2 regions of the Vreelandella sp. H-I2 genome follow, and region 2 is predicted to be linked to the other one. Evidence: riboswitches for the same ligand, from Rfam matches in the RefSeq annotation. Region 2 holds a riboswitch; the other holds the start of a gene.

Region 1 (6,030 bases), on a different contig from region 2:
GCCAACAGCACCATTAACACCTGCAGCGGGTGGGCAGCTAAACGGCGCCACAAGGTTTCTGCCTCGCCCCGTTCAATCGCTGCTTGATGCTCACGCTGAGCGCGCTCTAGGCGCTCCGCTTGGTAGGCGTCTAACACCGCGATGGCAGCGTCGTGCTGGTGTGGGTTGCGCAGCCAGATAGCATCGACCCCCAAGCGGAAAAAGCCCGCCTGGGTTTCATAGGTATCAAAGCCATGAGCGGCTAACAGGTCACGCACTTCCATGGCTTCTTCGTCGGTTACATGGCGCAGCCGGAACAGTAGTTTAGCCATTGATAGGCCTCATGAATCGCTCTTCCCCACCATCAAGTCCGCTTGAATCACTTCGATCCAGTAGCCATCCGGGTCTTTAACGAAGATAACATCTTTCATCTTGCCCTGGTCGGCGCGCTTGACGAAAGTAACATCGTGCTCGTCGAACCACGCCTGGGCCGCCGTTAAATCCGGCACGTTAAAACAGATATGCCCAAAGCCTTGCGGTTCGGCATTGCCATCGTGATAGGCGAAATCGTCCTGGCTTTCGGTTCCCCAGTTGTGGGTCAACTCTAACAGTCCTTTCTGGCTGAAGGTCCAGGCGGTACGCGCTTGTGCATCATCTGGCACGTTATCGCTTGGCTCTAGGTTGGCTAAAAAATAGAGCGAGAACTGCATCTCTTCAAAATCCAGCCGCCGCATTACCTGCATACCAAACACTTTTGAGTAGAACGCCAATGCTTGCTCGGGATCTTTTACCCGCAGCATGGTGTGGTTTAAACGAAACCCTTGGGTTTGCGGGGGCGTATCGACGACACCAGGATGCTGCTCACCTTGAAAACTCATCACGCTCTCCTGTCGCTGAAGTGGATCGTTAACGGCTTATACCGCTTAACATGGGGGCTGAGACGCCATATTTCCACCCACTTCCCTCGCCCTGGTCTTTACAGGGCCAACGCAGCCAAGGATAGTAATCGTTCGGCAGGGGCGCTCGCCGTTATTGGCGAGCTGAGAAGAACCCTTTGAACCTGAACCGGATAACACCGGCGTAGGGAGTCGTGGTACCGCTTACCACCTCCCCGCCGGGAGGATGCTATGACCCTACCTCCGCTTGGCGATTATCTTGCGACGCTACGTACAGCGACACCGTTAGTCCATTGCATGACCAATTATGTCGCCATGAACAGTACGGCCAATTTGCTGTTAGCCACCGGTGCGTCACCCGCCATGGTGCATGCGCCAGAGGAAGTGGCTGAGTTCACCGCTATTTCTACCGGACTCTCGATTAACATCGGCACGATTTCTTCCCACTGGGCCGATGCCATGCTGACCGCCACGGCAACCGCTGAACAGCACGCTATCCCCTGGGTGTTAGATCCCGTTGCCGTTGGCGCTACCCGCTATCGTCAAATGCTCTGCGCGAAGCTGCTTGCCTCTAAACCAAGTGTCATTCGTGGCAATGCGTCTGAAATTCTTGCCCTTCACGGCTTAGCGGGCCAGGGGCGTGGTGTGGATTCAACAGCCCCCACCGAGCAAGCTATCAACGCAGCGATAGCGCTGGCAAAGCATCACGGCTGTATTGTGGCGATGACGGGCGAAAACGACTGGGTAACGGACGGTACACAGCATTACCGTATTAACGGTGGCCACCCATTAATGCCGCGTGTCACCACGTTGGGCTGTGGGCTCAGCGCGTTAGTTACAGCGTTTGTAGCGGCCAATCGTGACAGCCCATTAGGGGCAACCATTGCCGCGCTGGGCTGCTTTGCAGTTGCTGGCGAGCGCGCGGGTGACGTAGCCCAGGGGCCAGGCAGCTTTCAGGTCGCACTGTTGGATGCGCTTTATCAGCTTACCACTGACGATCTCACTACCCATGCGCAGTGGGAGGCAATTCATGGCGTTTGATCTCTCGCTTTATTTAGTGACCGATGCAGCACTTTGCGATGATGTTGGCGTGGAAAAAACGGTTGAAGCGGCAGTAAGAGGCGGTGTCACCATCGTCCAACTACGTGATAAGCATGCCAGTGATGAGCACATGATTGCTCAAGCCAAGCGGCTAAAAACGCTGCTGGCAGGCACCGGTGTGCCACTGATTATTAACGACCGTTTGCAGGTAGCGCTGGAAAGCCAAGCAGACGGCCTGCACGTCGGCCAGAGCGACGCTGCCGTGCATGAAGCCCGCATCGCGATGGGCAAGGATGCCATTATCGGCCTGTCGATAAACACCCTCGCCCAGTTACAAGCCGCCCCGGTAGAGCTACTGGATTATGTGGGGCTTGGCCCGGTCTTCGCCACCGTTAGCAAACAAGACCACGCTCAACCCATTGGCTTTGATGGACTCGCGCAATTAGCCAACGCCTGCCCGCTGCCTAGTGTGGCTATCGGTGGCTTGAAAGCCGAGCACGCCGAGCGCGTCAGAACGGCTGGCGCGCAGGGCTTAGCGGTAATTTCGGCTATTTGTGGTCAACCTAGCCCTTATCAGGCAGCGCGCGCTTTTCAGGCTGCCTCGGCAACATGAACCAGTTAGAGCACATCGTTGCCTTTGTGCGAGTAGCCGAGCTGGGTAGCTATACCCGGGCTGCTGAAGCGCTGGATATTTCTCGCACGCGGGTATCGCGCCAAGTCATGGCGTTGGAAGAATCACTCGGCGCAAGACTGATACAACGTACCACTCGACGGCTACATCTCCCCGAGGCAGGAGAGCGCTACTTAATGCGCGCCCAAGGGATACTGCAAGCGCTTGATGAAGCCGCCGTCGAGGTGGGCCAAGGTACCAGTGATGTGCGCGGACGGCTGCGTGTCAATGGGCCGATGAGTTTTGGCACCCGCTACCTAGCGCCACTCGTCGCCCAGTTTATGCACACCCATCCGGCACTAGAAGTGCGCCTGGATTTAAACGACCGCCGTGTCGACCTGCTGGAAGAGGGTTACGACGTAGCGATTCGTATCGGCAGCTTGCCCGACTCCAGCCTAGTGGCACGACGCCTTGCCCGCTGCCGTTTGCTGTTTTGTGCCTCACCAGCGTATCTTGCCAGCCACGGTGAACCCAGCAGTGTTAAAGCACTTTCTGAGCACCGCTGTTTGCGTTACCGCAGCGGCCAACAGAGCGCTGACTGGCAGATCGCCACGCAGTCATTGACGGTCAACGGCCCGCTGGAAAGCAATAACGGCGATGTATTGACCCACGCCGCAGAAGCTGGCTTGGGTATCGCACAGCAACCCAGCTTTCTGGTGACAGATAGTATCGCCAGCGGGCGCTTAGTACCGATTTTAACCGATGAGCCAGTGGTGCGGCTCGATGTCCATGCCCTCTACCCAGCCCGGCGCTACTTGCCCACCAAGGTGGAGCGCTTCATCGCCCTTCTCACCGAGGCGTGGGGCGATCCACCGGTTTGGGAGCAACACATTGGATTATCGCCTATTACGCAACAGTGATGTGCAAAATACGCTGATTATCTCGATCTGATCCAGCTGTAAAGTAGCGTCATCAACCACCCGATGGAAGCTACTACGATGACAACGCATACTCACTCCATTCCCTCTCTACAGCCCTCTTTACAGCCCCATGCCATCTCGCTACTGCGTGTTGCACTGGGTGTGATGGCCCTTGCCCACGGTTTGCTTAAGGTGTTTGTGTTTACCCTGCCGGGCACCGTCGGCTATTTTGAATCACTGGGTTTACCAGGGTTTCTGGCTTACTTGGCCATTGCCGCCGAAGTGGGCGGTGGAGCCGCCCTGATTCTGGGTGTTTATACCCGCTGGGTGAGCCTGGCACTGGTGCCAGTACTGCTTGGTGCTGCTTGGGTGCATCTTGGCAACGGCTGGATGTTCTCAAATGCCGGAGGCGGTTGGGAGTTCCCGGTGTTCTGGATGCTGGCCCTTATTGTTCAAGCGGGCCTGGGAAGTGGCCGCTGGGTGTTAAACCGCCGCTTCGCCTAACCTTATCGCCAGCGCTTTATTCACTAGAGCGCTGTCACTGTTGTGGAGAATCACCATGTTACCTAGTCTATTTATTTCCCATGGTTCGCCTATGCTGGCACTCAATAAAACCCCGGCTCATGCCTTTCTACGCGAACTGGGCAGCCAGCTTTCACCCAAAGCGGTGGTGGTGGTCTCGGCGCACTGGGAGAGCCTCACACTCAAGGTCAGTGCCAGCACTAAGCCAGAAACGATCCATGATTTTGGCGGCTTCCCACGGGCGCTGTTTGAATGTCAGTATCCCGCCCCTGGGAACCCAGAACTGGCTGAACGCCTAGCCGTGCTACTGGGCGCCGAACGTGTAGAGCGCGGCCTTGATCACGGCGCTTGGGTCCCTCTTTCCTTGATGTTTCCTGATGCCGATGTACCGGTCGTTTCTCTGTCACTTCCCGTCCGCTGGAGCAATGCGGAGCTTGTAGCGCTGGGTGATCAAATAGCAGCGCTAAGGGAAGAGGGTATCTTGATTATCGGCTCGGGCAGCCTGACCCATAATCTGTATGAAATCATGCCCCAGGAAAGCCCTATGCCCGCCTGGGTAGATGAATTTGCCACTTGGGTGAGTGACCGCCTTATCGCCAATGACCGTGAAGCGCTGCTTAACTGGGAGAACGCAGCACAAGCGCGGAAAAACCATCCGACACCAGAACACTTCCAGCCGTTGCTGGTGGCCATGGGAGCAGGAGACGGCGCAAAACAGCTGCATCACAGCGTAGAGCACGGCGTGCTTGCGATGGACGTTTATGCGTTTAGCTGAGCGCTACCCCTAACGATTCAGGTTGTGCTGCGTTGGAAGGCCCGAGATCACGCATTAACAGCGCAAACTCAAGCTGTTCAGGGGTAATGCTGGCACCGGGCACGGGGATTTGCACACGGTGCCCAGAGCCCGGTGCCGCTGATAGGGCTTCGCCCCGCTGGTTCTCGATATGTGTGAGCACAAAACGGCGATTACCCCCGGGCAGCATCAGCTCCATGCTATCCCCTACCTCGAAGCGGTTTTTAACCTCTATTTCCAAGGTTCCACGCGCCGAGTCGTACCCCAACACTTCACCGACGAACTGTTGATGCACACCAATAGAATGCCCCTGCTCGTAATTTTGGAATTCACCATGAACATGGCGTTGGTAGAAGCCTTCGGTGTATCCCCTATTGGCCAAGTTCTCAAGCTCATCCATTAGCTCCCGATTAAAAGGACGCCCCGCAACGGCATCATCAATGGCTTGCCGGTAAACTTGCGCGGTACGCGCGACGTAATAATGGGATTTCGTGCGCCCCTCGATCTTTAGCGATGCTACCCCCATTTGCGTCAATCGAGCCACGTGCTGCACCGCTCGCAGGTCTTTGGAGTTCATGATATAGGTACCGTGTTCGTCTTCATACACGGGCATCAGCTTGCCAGGGCGGGAAACATCTTCAATCAGTGCCGAGAGCTCATTTTGATCGGCGGCAACAGCCGGGCCGCTGTCCTGAGCAGGTATTAAGTCACCTTTATCGTCGTGGCTTGCGGCCACTGTGTTGTATTTCCAGCGACAAGCATTGGTGCAGGTGCCCTGATTGGGATCACGATGATTGAAATACCCCGACAGCAGACAGCGCCCCGAATAGGCGATACACAGCGCACCGTGGACAAACGTTTCAATCTCCAGATCCGGGCACTCGGCGCGTATTTCGCCGATCTCTTCCAATGATAGCTCCCGGGATAAAATAATGCGGCTAATGCCCTGGCGCTGCCAGAACCTGGCAGCGGCCCAGTTAACGACGTTTGACTGTACCGACAGATGAATCACTTGATCCGGCCAGCGATCACGCACCATCATTATCAAACCGGCGTCCGACATGATCAGCGCATCGGGGCCAGCTTCAATCACCGGTTCCATATCTTGTAGGTACGTTTTTAGCTTGCTGTTATGCGGGGCAAGGTTGGATGCAACGTAAAACTGCTTGCCTCGCGTGTGGGCGTAGTCAATACCCCGATGCAGGTTATCAATTTTAAAATCGTTGTTGCGCACCCGGAGTGAATAGCGCGGCTGCCCTGCATACACCG
Region 2 (6,030 bases):
CAATCATGGTATCGATAAACAGGTTGGTCATTTCTCCGCCGACCAAGTCCATCACCGCATCAATCGGTTTACCGCCAGTCGTCTCCAAAACCCGCTCAACGAAAGTAGGCAAATCGCCACGGTCAATGACGGCTTCAGCGCCCAATGCTGTTAGCGCATCGGCTTTGTCTAGCTGGCTTACCGCGTAGGGAATAGCCCCCACAATGCGACAGAGCTGAATGAGCGCGGTGCCCACGCCGCCACTAGCGCCACTGACCAGCACACGCTCGCCAGCACTTACCTGAGCCGCAGTCATCATGTGGTAAGCCGTTTGATAAGAGCACATGCCCATCGAGGCAAGCTCTGCATCATGTAATTCAGGATTGGGGATATGGTAGAACTGTTCAGCAGGAACAGCGATATACTCTGCAAAACCGCCATCAGCGCCATGACCATAGTAATCCGGGGTAAGGTTGATATCGCGACGCTCATCGGCGTAGATATTAAAATCGAGCAAACCCCGCTGACCTATGCGCTCGGCGTCAACGCCCTCTCCCACTGCCACGATGCGACCCGCTACATCGGCCCCTTGAATACGCGGAAAGGTTAATGTCGGCGTGCCCCCCATGGCAAAGGAAGTAACCTCGCCCTTATCCTTAGTAGGATAAAGGCCTTCACGGGCTTTTCGGTCAGTATTGTTTTTTGCCGTGGCCGTCACTTGCACCAGCACTTCGCCCGTCTTGGGCTGGGGTGTAGCGACATCCTGATGATATTCCAACTTTTCGATATCACCATGTCCTGTCAATAGCATGGCGGCCATTGTAGCCGGCACCGTTTGCTCCGTTGCGACCATGAGCTGGCTCCTTAATTGGGTGTATTAACGCTCCAATGACAATAACAAACTCATGCCGAGCGTTAAAAGCCGTATAAACGGCAATGACGGCAACGCTTGACTGCGAGGCCGCCAGAAGAACGAAGCAGTTTAATTATCTAAGCCGCGTTACTAGCTAAATACAGGGACCCCAATCAGCATTGCGTGCAAATAAAAGGCAAATAATACATACGCCACTAGCCCAATTATCACGCTCGCAATGGTTGCCGTTTTTGTAGTGCTAACAGCCGCAGGCGGCGTAAGGCGGTCGCGTTTTTTGGCAGTTTTAAACGACAGGATAGCCCAGATAAGGAAAGCAGCAAAAAAGATAATATCGCCCAAACGCCCATTTGCCAGTAGGTGAGCAAACGCCCAAATTTTCACGGACAATACCATCGGATGGCCAAGTTTGGCCTTAATGGCATTATGAGGAACATACGTCGCCGCTAGCATAATAAAGGCGGGCAGCATCAGCAGTGCCACTGCATGACGCATTCCCATGGGAGGATGCCAGACATAAATCGGATCAAGGCGCATCTGTCCAAACCCGTAAATAGCAATCACCAACCCAATGAAAGAGACCGCTGAATAGACTAATTTCCAGTTAGCCTCGCCTCGCTTGGCAATCTGCTGCTGACGCCAATTTTCAGCAAAGATACGCACAGAGTGGCTGCCCAGAAAAATCAGCAGCCCAATGATCATAATGGTCATGAAAAAATGCTCCCAGTGAAAACGCTAGTCGACGGCATAATGCCTTATAGTCTTGGTCGATGCAGAGGATGCCACAGACAACCGCTGACCACCTATGTATGCGCCAACTTTTTGCTTACTGACGAGCAGATAACTGAGATAGTTTTGCTGTTTTGGGTTAAAACCAATGTTTACGTTTAAACAGCCAAATCAATACACCACCGATTCCCAACATGCCACCCAATACAAAAAAGTAACCGTATTCGTAGCGCAACTCGGGCATATTTTCGAAGTTCATGCCGTAAACGCCAGCGATAAATGTCAGCGGTACAAAGATAGCGGTACAAAGATAGCGGTAATCACTGTGAGAACACGCATGGTGATATTTAACTGGTGGGAAGAAATAGAGATATAGCCATCGAGTAAGTCACCACAAATGTCGTAATACATCTGGGTCAACGTATAGAGACGCTCGAAACGCTCGGCCACATCGTTAATCGCGTGCAGGGTTTCGCTTTGCTCGCGAGGCAAATGCTCATAATCATAAGCCGTCAGTTCTTGCGTAATACCCTGGTGGTAACTAAAGATACGACGCATTTTAACCAGCCGGGAACGATAGGTAATAATCTTGCGCATTAGCACATCATTACCTGCTTCTAACAATTCATCCTCAAGGTCGCTTAACGCCGTTTCAAACTCGAGCAGGCTATCAATATAAAAGCCCGCTGAAATATACATCACCCGTAGCGCTACATGTTCCGGCGAGTGGGCCAGTAGAGCTTTACCATGCTCGTTAAACAACCGCTCAATAGAGAGTGCTTGGCCAGGATGAAGTGTGACCAGAAACCTTTCACCCACAAAAAAACAGACCTGTTGAGGCAGGTAGTTCAGCTCGGCATCGAATGAGGAGATCCCGCGATAAATAATTAGCGTATGGTTTTCAAACTCTTCTATTTTAGGCGGGTGACGCTCTTTATGGGCATCTTGAATCGCCATTGGATGGAACTCAAACGCCTCTAAAATAGTACGCTCACGCTGCTGCGTTTCACCCTGCATATCAATCCAAATATGGCTCCCTGAGGTGGTCTGCCACATTGCCATAAGATGCTCATCGCCCTCGTAACTATCGCCTTCAGGGGTGGTTAAAATAGATCGAATCATGGTCGTCCTTGAATGTTTCAGGCCTTAAGCACCGCTACCAGCAGGATTGGCTATACGTACTTGTGCTTATCCTGTGTGCTTTGCATCATAAACGCCAAGTATTCACTGTTTTTTAGTCATACTCGCAAGCAATACGCTGATTAACGTCGAGGCAATTAACGCGCCTACGAAGGGCCCCAGCGTGGGAATGCTGCCCGGAAAACTCGCCGCAACGACTCCCGAGATAAAACTTCCTTGGCTTAACCACCCTGGAAGGATGGCTCCCAGCAACCCTGCAATGCCTCCTCCAATGGCCGCAATAGGCGTCATTCGTTGCCACAAGCCCAGCAGCACCGGCACTACAATGGCCGCACACAGTAAGTCAGCAATGAGGAACAGCCGCAATACCGATAACCCTTGCAAAGCAATCACCACAACGGGAATCATCAATAAAATCGTCACCCATCGGGCAGCAACGAGTGAAACGCCCTGCTGCTCGCTGCGCGCCACGATCAGGGAAGCAATACCGTTTTGTAACGTATCAACGCTAGAAGCCACCAACGTAACAGCGAGCACTAAGGCGGGCAGCGTCAACCAGACGGGTGCATCGATAAGCAGTGCAAAAAACGGCATCGGCGGTTCGCCTAGTGGCACATCGCGCATAGCGGCCAACATACCCAGACCGCCAATTACCATCACGACCACCACCGTCATTGCGCCGCCTAACCATGCCCCGCGCCCCAGGCTTTGATTGTCTTGTGCAGCCCAAACGCGTTGCCAATAGCCTTGGTGAAACAAGTTCGCTGCGGTGACTGCAATCACCAGCGTTAACGCCACACTAAGCGCATCAGTAACAGGAATAGAAGGTAAAACAGCCTCATTAGGAAGGGCAGGCAGTCGCCACAAAGCCATACTGCCTACCGCCAAGAGTAGTGCCAGCAATAACCAGGCCTGCCAGCGGTCAGTGGCAAGGCTGGCGCGTAGCCCTCCAACCGCTGTATAAACCAGCGTGGTGAGGGCCACACCCATAATTACCAACGCGGGCGGCACATCGGAAAGCAATGCGGTGATTGCACCGATAGCGGTTAGCTCAGCCGCCAAAAAACAGGCCATATAACCGACCGATACCAGCGTAACCCAGCGCCGAACGCCCGAGCCATAGCAAGCTTCAGCAAACTCTGCGATGCTGCGTCCCTCAGGCAGGGCACGGCGGATTTTAGGCCCATAAAGCCCTAAGACAAGGAATGGGAGTGCGGAACCTAACGCATAACCTGACAATGCGAGCGGGCCAACAAAAGCACCAATTTCAGGGGGAGCAAAGAGTATCCATGCCCCCATGCCGGAGGCAAGAAAGGATAAACCAAGGGTAGAAGCTGTTTGCGAATTGCGCGCGGTGACATAGTCATCAAGCGGGCCATCCACCCAGCGAGCCCGCAGGCCTAAAAAAGCAAAGCAGCATAGTGCCGCGCCAAGCACAGCTGATGTTAAGTAAAGCATGTCGCGCTTCCTCCGCCGGTACGAACCGGATCAGGTTCCAGGGTCTGCGCAATACGCATTCTCAGCCCTTGCTAACAGGGCTCCCCTGGCGACAGTGAATGTAGGTACTTATTATAGCGACTATTTTTCAAATGCTATTTTAAGGAATGTGTCGAAACTATCCTCAATCAAAATCGCACCTTAGTAAAGTTTAAGATGAGTTGGCAGCAACCTAACGTGGCACACGCCCCATTAGATAGAACTCTTCATTGGGTGGAGTGCCCGCTAAAGTGACTAGTCGATTCGATAAGCTGAAAAACGCCGCGATAGCACCTATGTCCCAGCAGTCCTCTTGGCTAAAGCCTACTTCCAGCAAACGGGAGAACCACTCATCCGTCATTTCACCTACATCGATGGCGCAGTGAATAGCAAAATCAAGCATCAATCGGTGGCGCTCACTGATTGGCGCAACGTGATGGTTAACAGCCACTTGGTCAGCAAGTAGCGGGTTTTTACTGTATATGCGCACCAACGCACCATGAGCTACCACACAATACAAGCAATGATTACGCGCGCTGGTGGCGACCACGATCATCTCTTTCTCAGCTTTGCTGAGCGAGTCTGACTCCCGCTCCATTAATGCGTCATGATAGGCAAAGAAAGCGCGAAACTCAGCAGGACGATGGGCCAACATTAGGAATACATTAGGCACAAACCCCGCTTTCTCCTGAACGGCCAAAATGGCAGAACGAATGTCTTCCGGCAAATCATCCAGCGTTTCAGGCATATTAAAACGACTTATTGTTGCAGACATAACCACCTCTTTATTGTTAAATTTACTTATCTCACTAAAATGGCTTAGCCGGTGCGTAACAAAAAGCTAGCTTAGCGTCTTTTTTTTAGCAGCTCTGCTCGCCATACTGAATTAACGTTCTGTCATAAAAACCACGCTCTACTCTTTAATAAACAGTTCGTTCAAAGGGACACTGTCATGAGTCATAACGAAGCCAAGGAACATACTCCCGGTCGTCTAAACGAACTGTTTGCTGACCCTTACCGGGCGTTTGAAAATGATACAGACGAGCGTCAACTGCATATTCGTATCATGCTGCATATGTTACTTGCCCGCCCTATGGCACGTGGGCAAATGACACTAAGGGTTATTCATGGCTGGGAAAATGGCAGTTGCGAGCCAACCGACTTACAGCACATAGACTATACCCTAAATGGCGTCTCTGACTTCAAACGCGCAGTACAAGACTTTACCCACGCCTCTAAGCACAATACCCCGCTACCGGCCGATAATGATGCTCTTCTCGCCGCACCGCTCGCCGATGCGATTGCTGACGCAGAAGCAGAAGGCCAATCACTCGCTACCGACATTCGCGAAACCCCAGCACACTGGCCAGCATTTGAGGGGGGATTAGCCCTATACACGCTGTTCAAAATGTACCACCGACTGGTTTATGGCGAAGATGACACCTACCGCTGCTCGCAATGCATGACACCGCTTGGTTTGCGCGAAATACACGAATTCCATCTTGAAGAGGGTGAATTTGCGCTCCTAGCACCCCCAGCCCCGCACTTCATGAGCGAGCTTTCCTTGCTGGTTCTGCATGAAAGCCAGCTCGCCCCCATTGAGCAGTTGCTTGAAGAGAGCCTGCCACTGTTTGATAATTTCTAACCTACTAATTTACAAGTTAGTAATAACAGCCCTGCTTTCGACGGCCTCTAAGGTCAATTGGCCCCGCTTAAAGCGGGGCCAAGGTGTATCACTTCATTTGGTTTGATTTATCACAGCGAAATAGTGCTATTAATACCACTAGAAACATTTTCCGGTTCAAACCATCGCGCCGTCACGGTTTTCGTTTGTG

Evidence for each region. A riboswitch is a leader RNA that binds a small molecule or an ion and turns the genes downstream of it on or off. The one in region 2 is predicted to bind thiamine pyrophosphate.
Region 1: it holds a riboswitch for thiamine pyrophosphate, as region 2 does, so the genes downstream of both, thiM (hydroxyethylthiazole kinase) here and ACUVOF_RS07045 (sodium:solute symporter) in region 2, are expected to answer to the same signal.

What each region holds. Positions count from the first base shown of each region.
Region 1 covers NZ_JBRAMC010000006.1:125,984-132,013, reverse strand. Annotated here, with positions in the region: gene ACUVOF_RS15790 (DUF6164 family protein) at 1-311, opposite strand, end outside; gene gloA (lactoylglutathione lyase) at 321-857, opposite strand; TPP riboswitch at 985-1,083, shown strand; gene thiM (hydroxyethylthiazole kinase) at 1,107-1,916, shown strand; gene thiE (thiamine phosphate synthase) at 1,906-2,529, shown strand; gene ACUVOF_RS15770 (LysR substrate-binding domain-containing protein) at 2,526-3,446, shown strand; gene ACUVOF_RS15765 (DoxX family protein) at 3,525-3,950, shown strand; gene ACUVOF_RS15760 (DODA-type extradiol aromatic ring-opening family dioxygenase) at 4,006-4,743, shown strand; gene trhP (prephenate-dependent tRNA uridine(34) hydroxylase TrhP) at 4,736-6,030, opposite strand, start outside.
Region 2 covers NZ_JBRAMC010000002.1:541,286-547,315, reverse strand. Annotated here, with positions in the region: gene ACUVOF_RS07060 (alcohol dehydrogenase catalytic domain-containing protein) at 1-832, opposite strand, end outside; gene ACUVOF_RS07055 (NnrU family protein) at 983-1,561, opposite strand; partial or broken gene ACUVOF_RS07050 (magnesium transporter CorA family protein) at 1,719-2,701, opposite strand; gene ACUVOF_RS07045 (sodium:solute symporter) at 2,804-4,177, opposite strand; TPP riboswitch at 4,167-4,274, opposite strand; gene ACUVOF_RS07040 (peroxidase-related enzyme) at 4,389-4,970, opposite strand; gene ACUVOF_RS07035 (hypothetical protein) at 5,148-5,840, shown strand; gene ACUVOF_RS07030 (CoA-acylating methylmalonate-semialdehyde dehydrogenase) at 5,951-6,030, opposite strand, start outside.